2 regions of the Cobetia sp. cqz5-12 genome follow, and region 2 is predicted to be linked to the other one. Evidence: predicted binding sites of a transcription regulator. Region 2 holds the regulator's gene; the other holds the start of a gene.
The links. The regulator PhoB, encoded in region 2, activates phosphate uptake and scavenging genes when phosphate is short. The targets are predictions, from matches to a motif close to TGTCATANNNNTGTCANA.

Region 1 (5,332 bases), 490 kb from region 2:
GGTGGGCACGGCGAGAATCGAGTAGCCGAGAATCATCATCAGCGCCGAGATGAATTGCCCCAGCGGCGTAATGGGCGCGATGTCGCCATAGCCCACCGTCGTCAGCGTCACCACGCCCCAATAAAGCGCCTTGGGGATGGAGGTGAAACCGGCCTCTGGCGGCTCGATCAGATAGATCAGGGCGCCGAACACCGTGACGATGCTGAGCACGGTGATGAAGAACAGCAGGATCTTGCGCCGACTGCGCGTCATGGCCTCGACCAGCATGCGGCCCTCGCCGACGAAGGCCATCAGGCGCAACACGCGGAACAGGCGCAGCACACGCAGTACGCGTACCACCAGCAAGGCTTGGGCGCCCGGTATCAGCAGCGACAGCCAGGTGGGGGCGATCGACAGCAGGTCGAGCACGCCGTAGAAACCCTTCGCCCAGGTGCCGGGATGCTTCAGGCAGTAGAGGCGGACGGCGTATTCCAGCGTGAAGATGATCGTGAAGCCCCACTCCATGATGCGGAACAGTTCGCCGTATTGCGCATTCAGCGAGGGGACGCTGTCGAGCATCACCACGGCGACACTGGCGAAGATCATCAGGATCAGGCCGATGTCGAAGGCCTTGGCCGCCTTGGTGTCGGATTCGAAGATCCAATGGAACAGTCGCGCGCGCAGTCGACCTGTCGCGGGCTCGTAGTCGCTGGGGTGCGAGGGGGCCGCTGGGGGGCTTTGCGGAGTGCTGCCATATTCATTGGCAGGGCCCTGGCGTTCAGGCATGCAGGCTTCCTTGACGGGCGTGACGACGCCGGATGTATGTCAGGGCGTATCGGGGATGTCTCAGTGTGTGACCTTCAGTGACTGCCCGGCCGTTGTCCATCAGTCAGTGGTCTAGCGCCTGGCAGCTGGGCAGTCAGTGTCGTGCTGAGGTTCAGCTGCGCAGTGTCGCGAGCAGTGACAGGCTGTGCTGGCCGAAGTCGCGAGTCGCCCAGTCCTGTGAAGCGTCGCCGTCGCTGCTTTCCAGCGCCTCGACCAGCGCCACCGCATGGATATGGCCGGGATGCTGACAGGCGGCCAGCCGTGTTGCGAGCGCCGACAGGGCGGCCAGCGCATGCGCGTGCCACTTGAGGTCGTCTTTCGCCTGACGGTCGGCGTGGGCATCGAGTGCATCGATGGCGGCGGACAGCAGCGCGCCCGGGTCAGCGGTATCCAGCGTCTTCTCATGCCATTCGCCATCCCGCAGCGCCGCGCCGCGCTTGGCCTTGCTGGCATCTGCCGGACGCAGTGCCAGGCGGCTGGCCAGTGAATCCGCCAGCTGCCAGAGCACGCCTTCTCTCACCTCGGGGGCGAGTTCTTCGCCGCCGGTCAGCTCGAGCTCGATCTCCTGGATGGCCACTTCGCGACCACCGGCCTTCACCGCGCCCAGGTCCAGCGCCAGCTCGACGCCGACGGTGACCTGCTCATCGCTCAGATTCTCGTCGCTAGATGTCGCCGTGACGTCGAGCTGCCAGGCATGGCGCTCGAAATCGGTGCTGAAACTGGGCGCGAGCGCATTCAGCAGCTGCTCGCGGGCGCCGTCTTCCAGTGCCTGCAAGGGCGGCAGGCCCCGCAGGCCGTCGAGGTCGAGGCCGGTCTGGCCCTCTGGCAGCTCCCACTCCCATTCGCCGCGAGAATGCAGCCCGCCATGGCTCTCGCCGCTGGTCTTGAGCGTCTGGCGCAGGGCGCCCGTGCTGTCGGCGTCCTCACCGCTCTGGCGCAGACGCAGCGCCATGCGCGCGCGCTCCAGCGCATGCTCGGGGGTGTCGAAGTAGGTGTTGGCCAGCCAGCGCCGCCTAGGGGTGACCGTTGCCAGCTCTGCAATGCTCGTCAGTGTTTCCAGAATGGCGTCGCGATCAATGACGGGTTGAGACAGTGCCAGTTTGAGTTCGATTTCCTGCGCCATGATGGGCACTCCCTGTACAGATGAAAGAAGACGGATGCTGACGGATGAGGATGACAGTGGCGCCAGGACCGCAGAGCCTTCGGCAAGCGTGGTGCATGGTGGTGAAGGCCCATGTGTCTCATGCTCGCGCCTGGCCTGCGGCAAGGCAAGCACGGGGAGTGGCAAGGGCATGGTGAGCGTCGGCTTGTTGGTGTGATCACACTTGTGTGACAGCATGATGACATTGCGGTGACAGCGATTGCCTGACGTCACGTCCTTGGTTATATTACGATCAGTGGATCAAGCCAGCGACCACGGGTCCTGCTGCTACATGACAATCTCTCCTCTGGAATCCTTCGTGTTCCCCCGAACTGCCGCTGTTGTTGCGTAAACTACAACAGCATGGCGGTATCATGACGTTACGATGAAAGTTATGTGATCGTCACAAAGGCTTTGCTACACTCCGCGCGTCAATCCTTAACGCCGACGGCCACTATGGTAACGACCAACCCTTTCTCTTCGATGTTCGGGCGCTCGCCTTTCAAGGCGCTGCACACCCACATCATCAAGACCGACGAGTGCGCCCAGCACTTGCTGACCTTCTTCGACGCCTGCGAGCAGGGTGATTGGGAGCAGGCAGCCAGCATTCGCAAGACTATCAGCAGGCTGGAGCGTGAAGCGGACGAGTTGAAGACGCAGCTGCGTCTCAACCTGCCCAACTCGCTGTTCCTGCCGGTCTCGCGCTCCGACCTTCTCGAGCTGATCCATGTCCAGGATTCCATCGCGAATGTCACCAAGGACATCGCCGGGATCATGCTGGGTCGTCATATGCAGATACCCGCCGCACTGGTGCCCGCCATGCGTGAGTATCTCAAGACTGCGGTCGAATCGGTCTGCCAGGCGCGTCGTGCGTTGGGTGAACTGGAAGACCTCGTCGAGTCCGGTTTCGGGCGCAACATGAGCGAGCTGGTCGACAAGCTGATCAACGAGCTGCATGAGCTCGAGAAGCAGTCCGACGAACAGCAGATCGCCATCCGCCAGACCCTGTTCTCGCTGGAAGCCAGTCTCCCGCCCGTCGATGTGATCTTCCTCTACAAGATCATCGATTGGGTCGGCGATGTGGCTGACCAAGCGGAAAAGGTCGGTACCCGACTGCAGATCCTGATGGCGCGCTGAGCGCCATCAGGACGTCCTGCCATCTGTCCAAGAGTCTTCTATGTCCATCATTGCTCAATACGGCGATGTGCTCGTCATTCTTGCCTGCCTGTTCGGCTTCTTCATGGCATGGGGTGTGGGTGCGAATGACGTTGCCAATGCCATGGGAACCTCGGTAGGTTCCAAGGCGATCACCATCAAGCAGGCGATCATCATCGCCGTGATCTTCGAATTCCTCGGTGCCTGGCTTGCCGGTGGTGAGGTGACTGACACCATCCGCAAGGGCATCATCGACCCTTCACTGCTGATCGAGAATCCGCAGTTCCTGGTCTACGGCATGCTGGCCTCACTGCTGGCCGCCGGTATCTGGCTGCTGATCGCTTCCATGAAGGGCTGGCCGGTCTCGACCACCCACTCCATCGTCGGCGCCATCGTCGGCTTCTCCGCTGCGGGGCTGGGCGTGGACGCCGTCGAGTGGTCCAAGGTCGGTCAGATCGCAGCCTCCTGGCTGGTCTCGCCGCTGCTGGCGGGCTCCATCGCCTTCGTGCTGTTCAAGTCCGTGCAGACGCTGATCTTCGACAACGAAGACCCGTTCGCGGCCGCCAAGCGCTACGTGCCGATGTACATGTTCCTGGTCGGTTTCATCATCTCGATGGTGACCATGGTCAAGGGCCTCAAGCATGTCGGCCTGCACCTGAGCTTCGAATCCAGCCTGCTGCTGGCCGTCGTCATCGGCGCCATCGTGATGGGTATCGGCGTGTTGATGGAGCGCAAGGTCGCGCGTTCACGTCTCAAGGAGAAGAATCGCGCCACCGGTGACGACTTCGACTTCAGCGGCGTCGAGAAGGTCTTCGGCCTGCTGATGATGTTCACCGCCTGTGCGATGGCCTTTGCCCACGGCTCCAACGACGTGGCCAATGCGGTCGGTCCGCTGGCGGCCATCATCAGCGTCGTCGACTCTGCCGGTCAGATCGGCGCCAAGGCGAGCATGCCGTGGTGGGTGCTGGTACTGGGCGGCGGCGGTATCGTCTTCGGTCTGGTCACCTATGGTCGCCGCGTCATCGCCACCGTCGGTACCGGCATCACTGAGCTGACGCCGTCACGCGGCTTCGCGGCCACCCTGGCGGCGGCCTCCACCGTGGTGCTGGCCTCCGGCACCGGCCTGCCGATCTCCACCACCCACACCCTCGTCGGTGCGGTGCTGGGGGTAGGTCTGGCACGCGGCATGGCAGCGCTCAACCTGCGTGTCATCGGCACCATCGTGATGTCCTGGCTGATCACTCTGCCGGCCGGCGCGATCCTGTCGATTCTGTTCTTCTTCATGTTCAAGGGCATGTTCGGCTAAGCCGACGCATGGTTCAGAGCCTGAGCCTTGGCTCGAGCAGACGCTCTGCATGAGATGAACGGAAAAACGAGAAAGGCGACCTTCGGGTCGCCTTTCTCGTGTCTGACACATGGATGTCAGGGGGGCACCGCTCGCCGTGCAGGCTGCGGCGCTGATATGATGATTCATGGGCATGCCTGACATGCCATTTTCCCTCTCTCCTGCCCGGAGCTGGCTCTTGAACACGCGTTTCCCCTTCGCGGACTGGTTTCGCAACTCCTCTCCCTATATCAATGCCCATCGCGGCCGTACCTTCGTCATTCTGATCGAGGGCGATGCCCTGTCCTCGTCACGACGAACGCAGTTGATACAGGATCTGGCGTTGCTGCATACCCTCGGCGTGAAGCTGGTGGTGGTGTTCGGGGTGCGCCCGCAGGTGGCCGAGGCGTTGCAGGCTGCCGGTGTCGAGGCGGACCGTCATCAGGGCCGCTGGGTGGTGACGCGCGAGATTCTCGGCCATCTGGAGCAGCAGGTCGCCACGCTGCGCCTGCGCCTTGAGGCCAGTCTGTCCCAGGGACTGCCCAATACGCCGCTGCATGGCGTGGAGCTTTCCGCCGTCTCCGGCAATCTGGTGATGGCCAAGCCGCTGGGCGTGCGTCATGGCGTCGACTTCCTGCATGGCGGTGAGGTGCGTCGCGTGCGCAGCGAGGCGATCCAGGGGCTGCTCTCGCAGCAGGCCATCGTCGTGCTGCCGCCGCTGGGCTATTCCAGCACCGGTGAGGTGTTCGATCTGGACGCCGCTGAGGTCGCCGAACACGCCGCCGTGGCGCTGGCCGCTGACAAGCTGATCCTGCTTGGCGAAGGGGAGGGCCTGTTCGGCGAAGACGGCGAGCTGCTGCGTCAGCTCAATCCGGAGGAGGCTGCGCTGATGGCGCCGCCCCGCGATG
Region 2 (5,332 bases):
CTACAGCATCACGCTGTGGGTGTTGTTCAACCAGTTCGGTGGCTGGATCGATTACTGGATGCTCAAGGTACCGGCGTGGCTGGACTGGCTCAGCTGGTTGATCTGGCCGGTGCTGGTAGTGAGTCTGTTGCTGGTGGTGTTCTTCACCTTCAGCCTGGTGACCAACCTGATTGCCGCGCCCTTCTACGGCATTCTGGCCGAGAAGGTCGAGCATCGTCTGGATGGCACCCTGATCGATGATGACCGTGGCCTGATGAAGATCGGTGTCGACTCGCTGGGGCGTGAAATGGCCAAGCTGGGCTACTTCATCCCGCGCATGATCGCGCTGTTCATCATCGGCTTCATCCCGGGCCTGAACCTGCTCTCGCCGCTGTTGTGGGGGCTGTTCTCGGCCTGGAGCATGTCGATCCAGTATCTCGACTACCCGATGGACAACCATCAGGTCAGCTTCGGTGACATGAAGCAGCGCCTCAAGGCGCGCTGGTGGCCCTCGTTGACCTTCGGTGCCGCGGTGTTCGTCATGACGCTGGTGCCGCTGGCCAATCTGCTGTTCATTCCGGGCGCCGTCGCCGGGGCGGTGTTGATGTGGCAGAGCCACTACCGTCAGTTGCCGGCACCGCGTCGCTGAGACAGCCTGTCGCAGCTGGTTCATCGCTGAACTGGCTTGTCGCTGTACTGGCTTGTCGTCGAGGTCGCCGCAGCGTCGTCTGGCGGACCAAAGGAAACGCCCCGCAATCGCCTCCTTTCGAGGTGGCTGCGGGGCGTTCTGCATTGGGCTGGCGTCCGCTCAGGGACTGATTCAGGCCATCACTGGGCTAGCGCACTGCTGGCTTGGGAAGCGCTCGCCTGGCAGGCGCGCTCGCCGGGGAAGTGACAGCGGAAGCGCGCGCCCTCACCGGGGTGGCTGTCGATCTCCAGATGGCCCTGATGGCGAATCAGCACATGCTTGACGATGGCAAGTCCGAGGCCGGTGCCTCCCGTGGCGGTGCTGCGGCCCTTGTCGATGCGATAGAAGCGCTCGGTCAGGCGCGGCAGGTGGACCGGGTCGATGCCATCCCCGTCATCTTCCACCTCGACCAGCAGACCCTGGTCATCCGCCTTCCAGCGCAGGGTGATATGGCAGTCTTCGGGGGTGTAGCGCACCGCATTGAAGACCAGATTCGAGATCGCGCTGCGCAGCTCCTGCTCCTCACCGCGCAGAGACAGGCTGGTATCGGCCTCGATGGTGAAGGTGTGGCGTCCCTGGGACAGGCCTTCAGCATCGTCGCGGATATGGGCGAGCAGGGCACTCATGTCGATGCAGCGACCGTTGTCGGACAGTTCGTCGGTTTCCAGGCGTGACAGGGTCAGCAGGTCCTCGACCAGGTGCTGCATGCGGTCGGTCTGGCTCTGCATCTGACCAAGCCCACGCTGCCAGCGTGGGGGCAGGTCATCGGCGTAATCGGAATAGGTCTCGAGATAGCCGGCCAGCACGGTCAGCGGCGTGCGCAGTTCATGGGAGACATTGGCCACGAAGTCGCGGCGCATCTCTTCAAGACGATAGAGGCGGGTGACGTCACGCAGCATGACCAGACGCTCGTTGTCACCGAACAGGGTGATGGAGATCTGCAGCGTCAGGTTGTCAGACAGCGGTGACTGGAGTGTCAACGGCTCGCGATAGGCCAGCCGATTGAAGTAGTCGATGAAGACGGGGTCACGCAGGTAATTGGTGATGTGCTGGCCGCGGTCGTGGCTGGCCTTGAGACCGACCAGCTGCTCGGCCGCGCTGTTCCACCATTCCATGTCACCGTGGTTGTCCAGCATCACCAGGCCGTCGCGCATGGCCTCTGAGGATTCCTGGATACGGTTGAGGATGCTGCGCAGTCGCTCCTGAGCCTGACGCTGGCCCTTCTGGTAGCGGTAAAGACGATCGAGCAGGTCTCCCCAGACGCCATCGCCGGGCGGTGGCTCTTCATGGGGATTGGTGATCAGCCAGGTGTAGAGGCTCTTCAAATGCTTGAGATGGACGAACAGATACAGCGAAAGCCCCAGCGCCAGGCCCCAGCCAAGATGGCCCAGCAGGCCACCGATCAGGCCGAAGCCACCGGCAAGGTAGCCGAGGCGCCATAGCTCGTTGGTCCAATAGCGCATGAATTCCTCAGGCCTGAGCGCTGAAGCGGTAACCGGTGCCGCGGACGGTCTGGATCAGATGCTGATGGCCTGTGCCCAGCGCCTTGCGCAGGCGGCGGATGTGCACGTCCACGGTGCGCTCCTCGACATAGACGTTACCGCCCCATACCTGGTCGAGCAGCTGGCTGCGCGTGTAGGCACGCTCCTGATGCGTCATGAAGAACTGCAGCAGGCGATATTCGGTCGGGCCGACATCCAGCGAGTTGCCGTGGGCGGTGACGCGGTGGCTGGCCGGGTCGAGCATCAGGCCTTCGACTTCCACCGCCTCCTCGACTCCCTTGGGCGTGGTGCGACGCAGCACGGCCTTGAGACGGGCGACCAGCTCGCGCGGCGAGAAGGGCTTGGTGATGTAGTCATCGGCGCCGGCTTCCAGGCCTTGAATCTTGTTGTCTTCCTCGCCCTTGGCGGTCAACAGGATGATCGGCAACTCCGAGGTAGTCTCGTCTCGCTTGAGACGCCGCGCGAGCTCCAGGCCACTGGTGCCCGGCATCATCCAATCCAGCAACAGCAGATCGGGCTTTTCATCGACGACGATGGCGTGGGCGTCCTGGGCATTGTCTGCCTCCAGTACGCGGTAATCCGCCATTTCGAGGGCAACGGCGATCATCTCGCGAATCGAGGATTCATCGTCGACAATCAGTACGGTCTTGGAGCTCATCGCTAGATCCCATGCAGCAGTCGGCGCACGCGCCAGAATGACAAGTCGATGACGATTACAACCCGCTTATATGACAACGAGATGACAACTGCCAGCATGGCAGCTTGCACGCAAGCCTGCCAGCCGCCTCTGAAGGGTGGGCGGCCGGCATGAACCGTGGGCTGGGGAGTAACCGGGGGCAGGGGTCGCTTTAAATCAAATAAAACTGATGTTCATGCAGACGTCAGCTCATCGGCCAGGTCGCCAGGGCGATACCGGCGAAGATCAGCAGACCCGTCCAATGATTGTTGAGGAAGGCCTGGAAGCAGGGTGAACGCTCACGCTCACGGATCAGACGTTGCTGCCAGACGAAGGTGACAGCGGCGGCAGCCAGCCCCAGCCAGTAGAAGATACCCAGCGCCAGGTGCAGGCCGATGCCGATCAACACCGCCAGCATGCCCAGCTGCAGAAGGCCGATCATCAGCTTGTCGGCACGCCCGAACAGCACGGCGGTGGACTTGATGCCTACCTTGAGGTCGTCGTTGCGATCGACCATTGCATAGGCGGTATCGTAGGCCACCGTCCACATCAGATTGGCCGCGAACAGCCACCAGCCGTAGGTCGGCACTTCCTCCAGCGTCGCGGCGAAGGCCATCGGAATCGCCCAGCCGAAGGCGGCGCCCAGCACCACCTGGGGCAGATGGTGGAAGCGCTTCATGAACGGGTAGCTGGCCGCCAGCAGCACGGCGACGATCGACAGCAGTACCGTGGTCAGGTTGGTGAAGCACACCAGCACGAAGGCGGCCGCGACCAGCCCCCCGAACAGCGTCAGCGCCTCGCGCTCCGAAATGCGACCCGAGGTCAGCGGCCGGTCACGCGTGCGCTCGACATGCTTGTCCCAATGGCGGTCGGCGTAGTCGTTGATGACGCAGCCGGCGGCGCGCATCAGATAGACCCCGGCGATGAATATCAGCAGGGTCGTGCGCTCGGGAATGCCATCTGCCGCCAGCCACAGCGCCCATAGAGTCGGCCACATCAGCAGCCAGGTGCCGATGGGGCGATCCAGCCGTGTCAGGGCGAGGTAGTCGGCCAGTCTGGAAGGACGCGAAGCGGCGGAAGTGGATGACGCGGTCATCGGGGCTCCTGGGCGGGTGGTAGTGGGCAAGGAAAGAGAGGGAAGCGAGGCCGGTCGGCCGCAAGACTCAGGCCAGCTGCAGCGCGTGCTGGAAGGCTGGGGTGAAGCCCTCCTGCACCAGCACCTTGAAGCGACCATGCGAGAACATCGAGCGGCGCATCCACAGGCTGGTGGTTCGGGCCAGCGGTCTGCGGCTCGAAAGCACCAGCGGGGCGCGGCTGACATCGATGGCGCTGCGGGTCAGGTCCGGCTGGCGAAACAGCCAATGGCCCAGCGAGCGCTCGCCCAGCGTCGAGAGGCGATGACCGTGAGCCAGGTCCAGCGCCGCCAGCGAACGTGCGATCACCCATGGCGTATCGCCATGACAGAGCGCCACTTCACGCCGCCAGACATGCCGACGTGGGCCGATGCCCAACAGGCGCGCTTCATCCAGGCGTGCGGGGCCGGTGTCCTGCAGCAGCAGGCGCACGCGCACGCCCTGAATGGGCTGGTCATTGCGTTCATCCTGCTGCTGCATGGCGCTGGCAAGACGCTGGGTCAGCGAGTCCGTCGATGAGAGCCACGCCCACCAGCCGCCCGGCATGACCCCCTGCAGCGCGGCAGCCGGCTGCCAATGACGGCGCACCGCTGCTGAAGCAGCGGGCGCGGCGCGCGTGGATGAGGGCCAGCGAGTCGCAGGCTGGCACAGGGACTTGGCTGACGAATGAGGCGCCTCACAGGTGGAGGTCAGTGACGTGAGCGCTGCGCGATGAGGCTCGCCTGCTGGGCATCGGACCACGGTGAATTCCCTGTCAGGATGACGAAATGGCGAGTCTAGCATGGCAGGGCGACAAGGCCTCCCGCTCAGGCATGCCGGCACTGCTGGTGGGCTGGTATGCTGGGCGCATTCTTTGGCGTTCATGACTGACGCTGCTGGCGCTCTTTCATCAGCGCTTCTCTCGGATCGATCTCAGGAGATGGTGCCATGCGCGACCCTCGCACCCTTGTCATCATTGGTACCGGCATGGCGGGCATTGCTCTGGCGCGCGCGCTGCGTGCGCGTGACAAGGACAGCCGGCTGATCCTCATCAGCCAGGACAGCGGCCACGATTACGCCAAGCCCATGCTGTCCACCGCCTTCGCCAAGAAGATGTCGGCCACCGACCTGTCGCGTCAGGCACCGGTGGCGCTGGCGGACGAGCTGAATGCCGAGCTGCGTACCCATCAACGCGTCACTGCCATCGATGGTGATGCCCGCCAGCTCTGGCTGGGCGAGGAGTGTCTGGCCTATGACGAGCTGGTGCTGGCACTCGGTGCCGCGCCGCGTCGTCCCTTCTCCGTCGCTGCGGAAGTGGCTTCGCGGGTGCAGAGCATCAATGATCTCGACGACTATGCGGCCTTCTGCGCGACGC

Region 1: F8A90_RS01920 (CYTH domain-containing protein) is a predicted target of PhoB. The motif match lies at 2,133-2,150, and genes of this name have one in related genera.

The regions. Positions count from the first base shown of each region.
Region 1 is NZ_CP044522.1:413,678-419,009, forward strand. It holds gene F8A90_RS01915 (ion transporter) at 1-765, opposite strand, end outside; gene F8A90_RS01920 (CYTH domain-containing protein) at 917-1,927, opposite strand; gene F8A90_RS01925 (TIGR00153 family protein) at 2,402-3,082, shown strand; gene F8A90_RS01930 (inorganic phosphate transporter) at 3,123-4,406, shown strand; gene argA (amino-acid N-acetyltransferase) at 4,624-5,332, shown strand, end outside.
Region 2 is NZ_CP044522.1:4,135,219-4,140,550, reverse strand. It holds gene cysZ (sulfate transporter CysZ) at 1-628, shown strand, start outside; gene phoR (phosphate regulon sensor histidine kinase PhoR) at 808-2,130, opposite strand; gene phoB (phosphate regulon transcriptional regulator PhoB) at 2,138-2,827, opposite strand; gene ubiA (4-hydroxybenzoate octaprenyltransferase) at 3,051-3,941, opposite strand; gene F8A90_RS17200 (chorismate--pyruvate lyase family protein) at 4,009-4,566, opposite strand; gene F8A90_RS17195 (NAD(P)/FAD-dependent oxidoreductase) at 4,906-5,332, shown strand, end outside.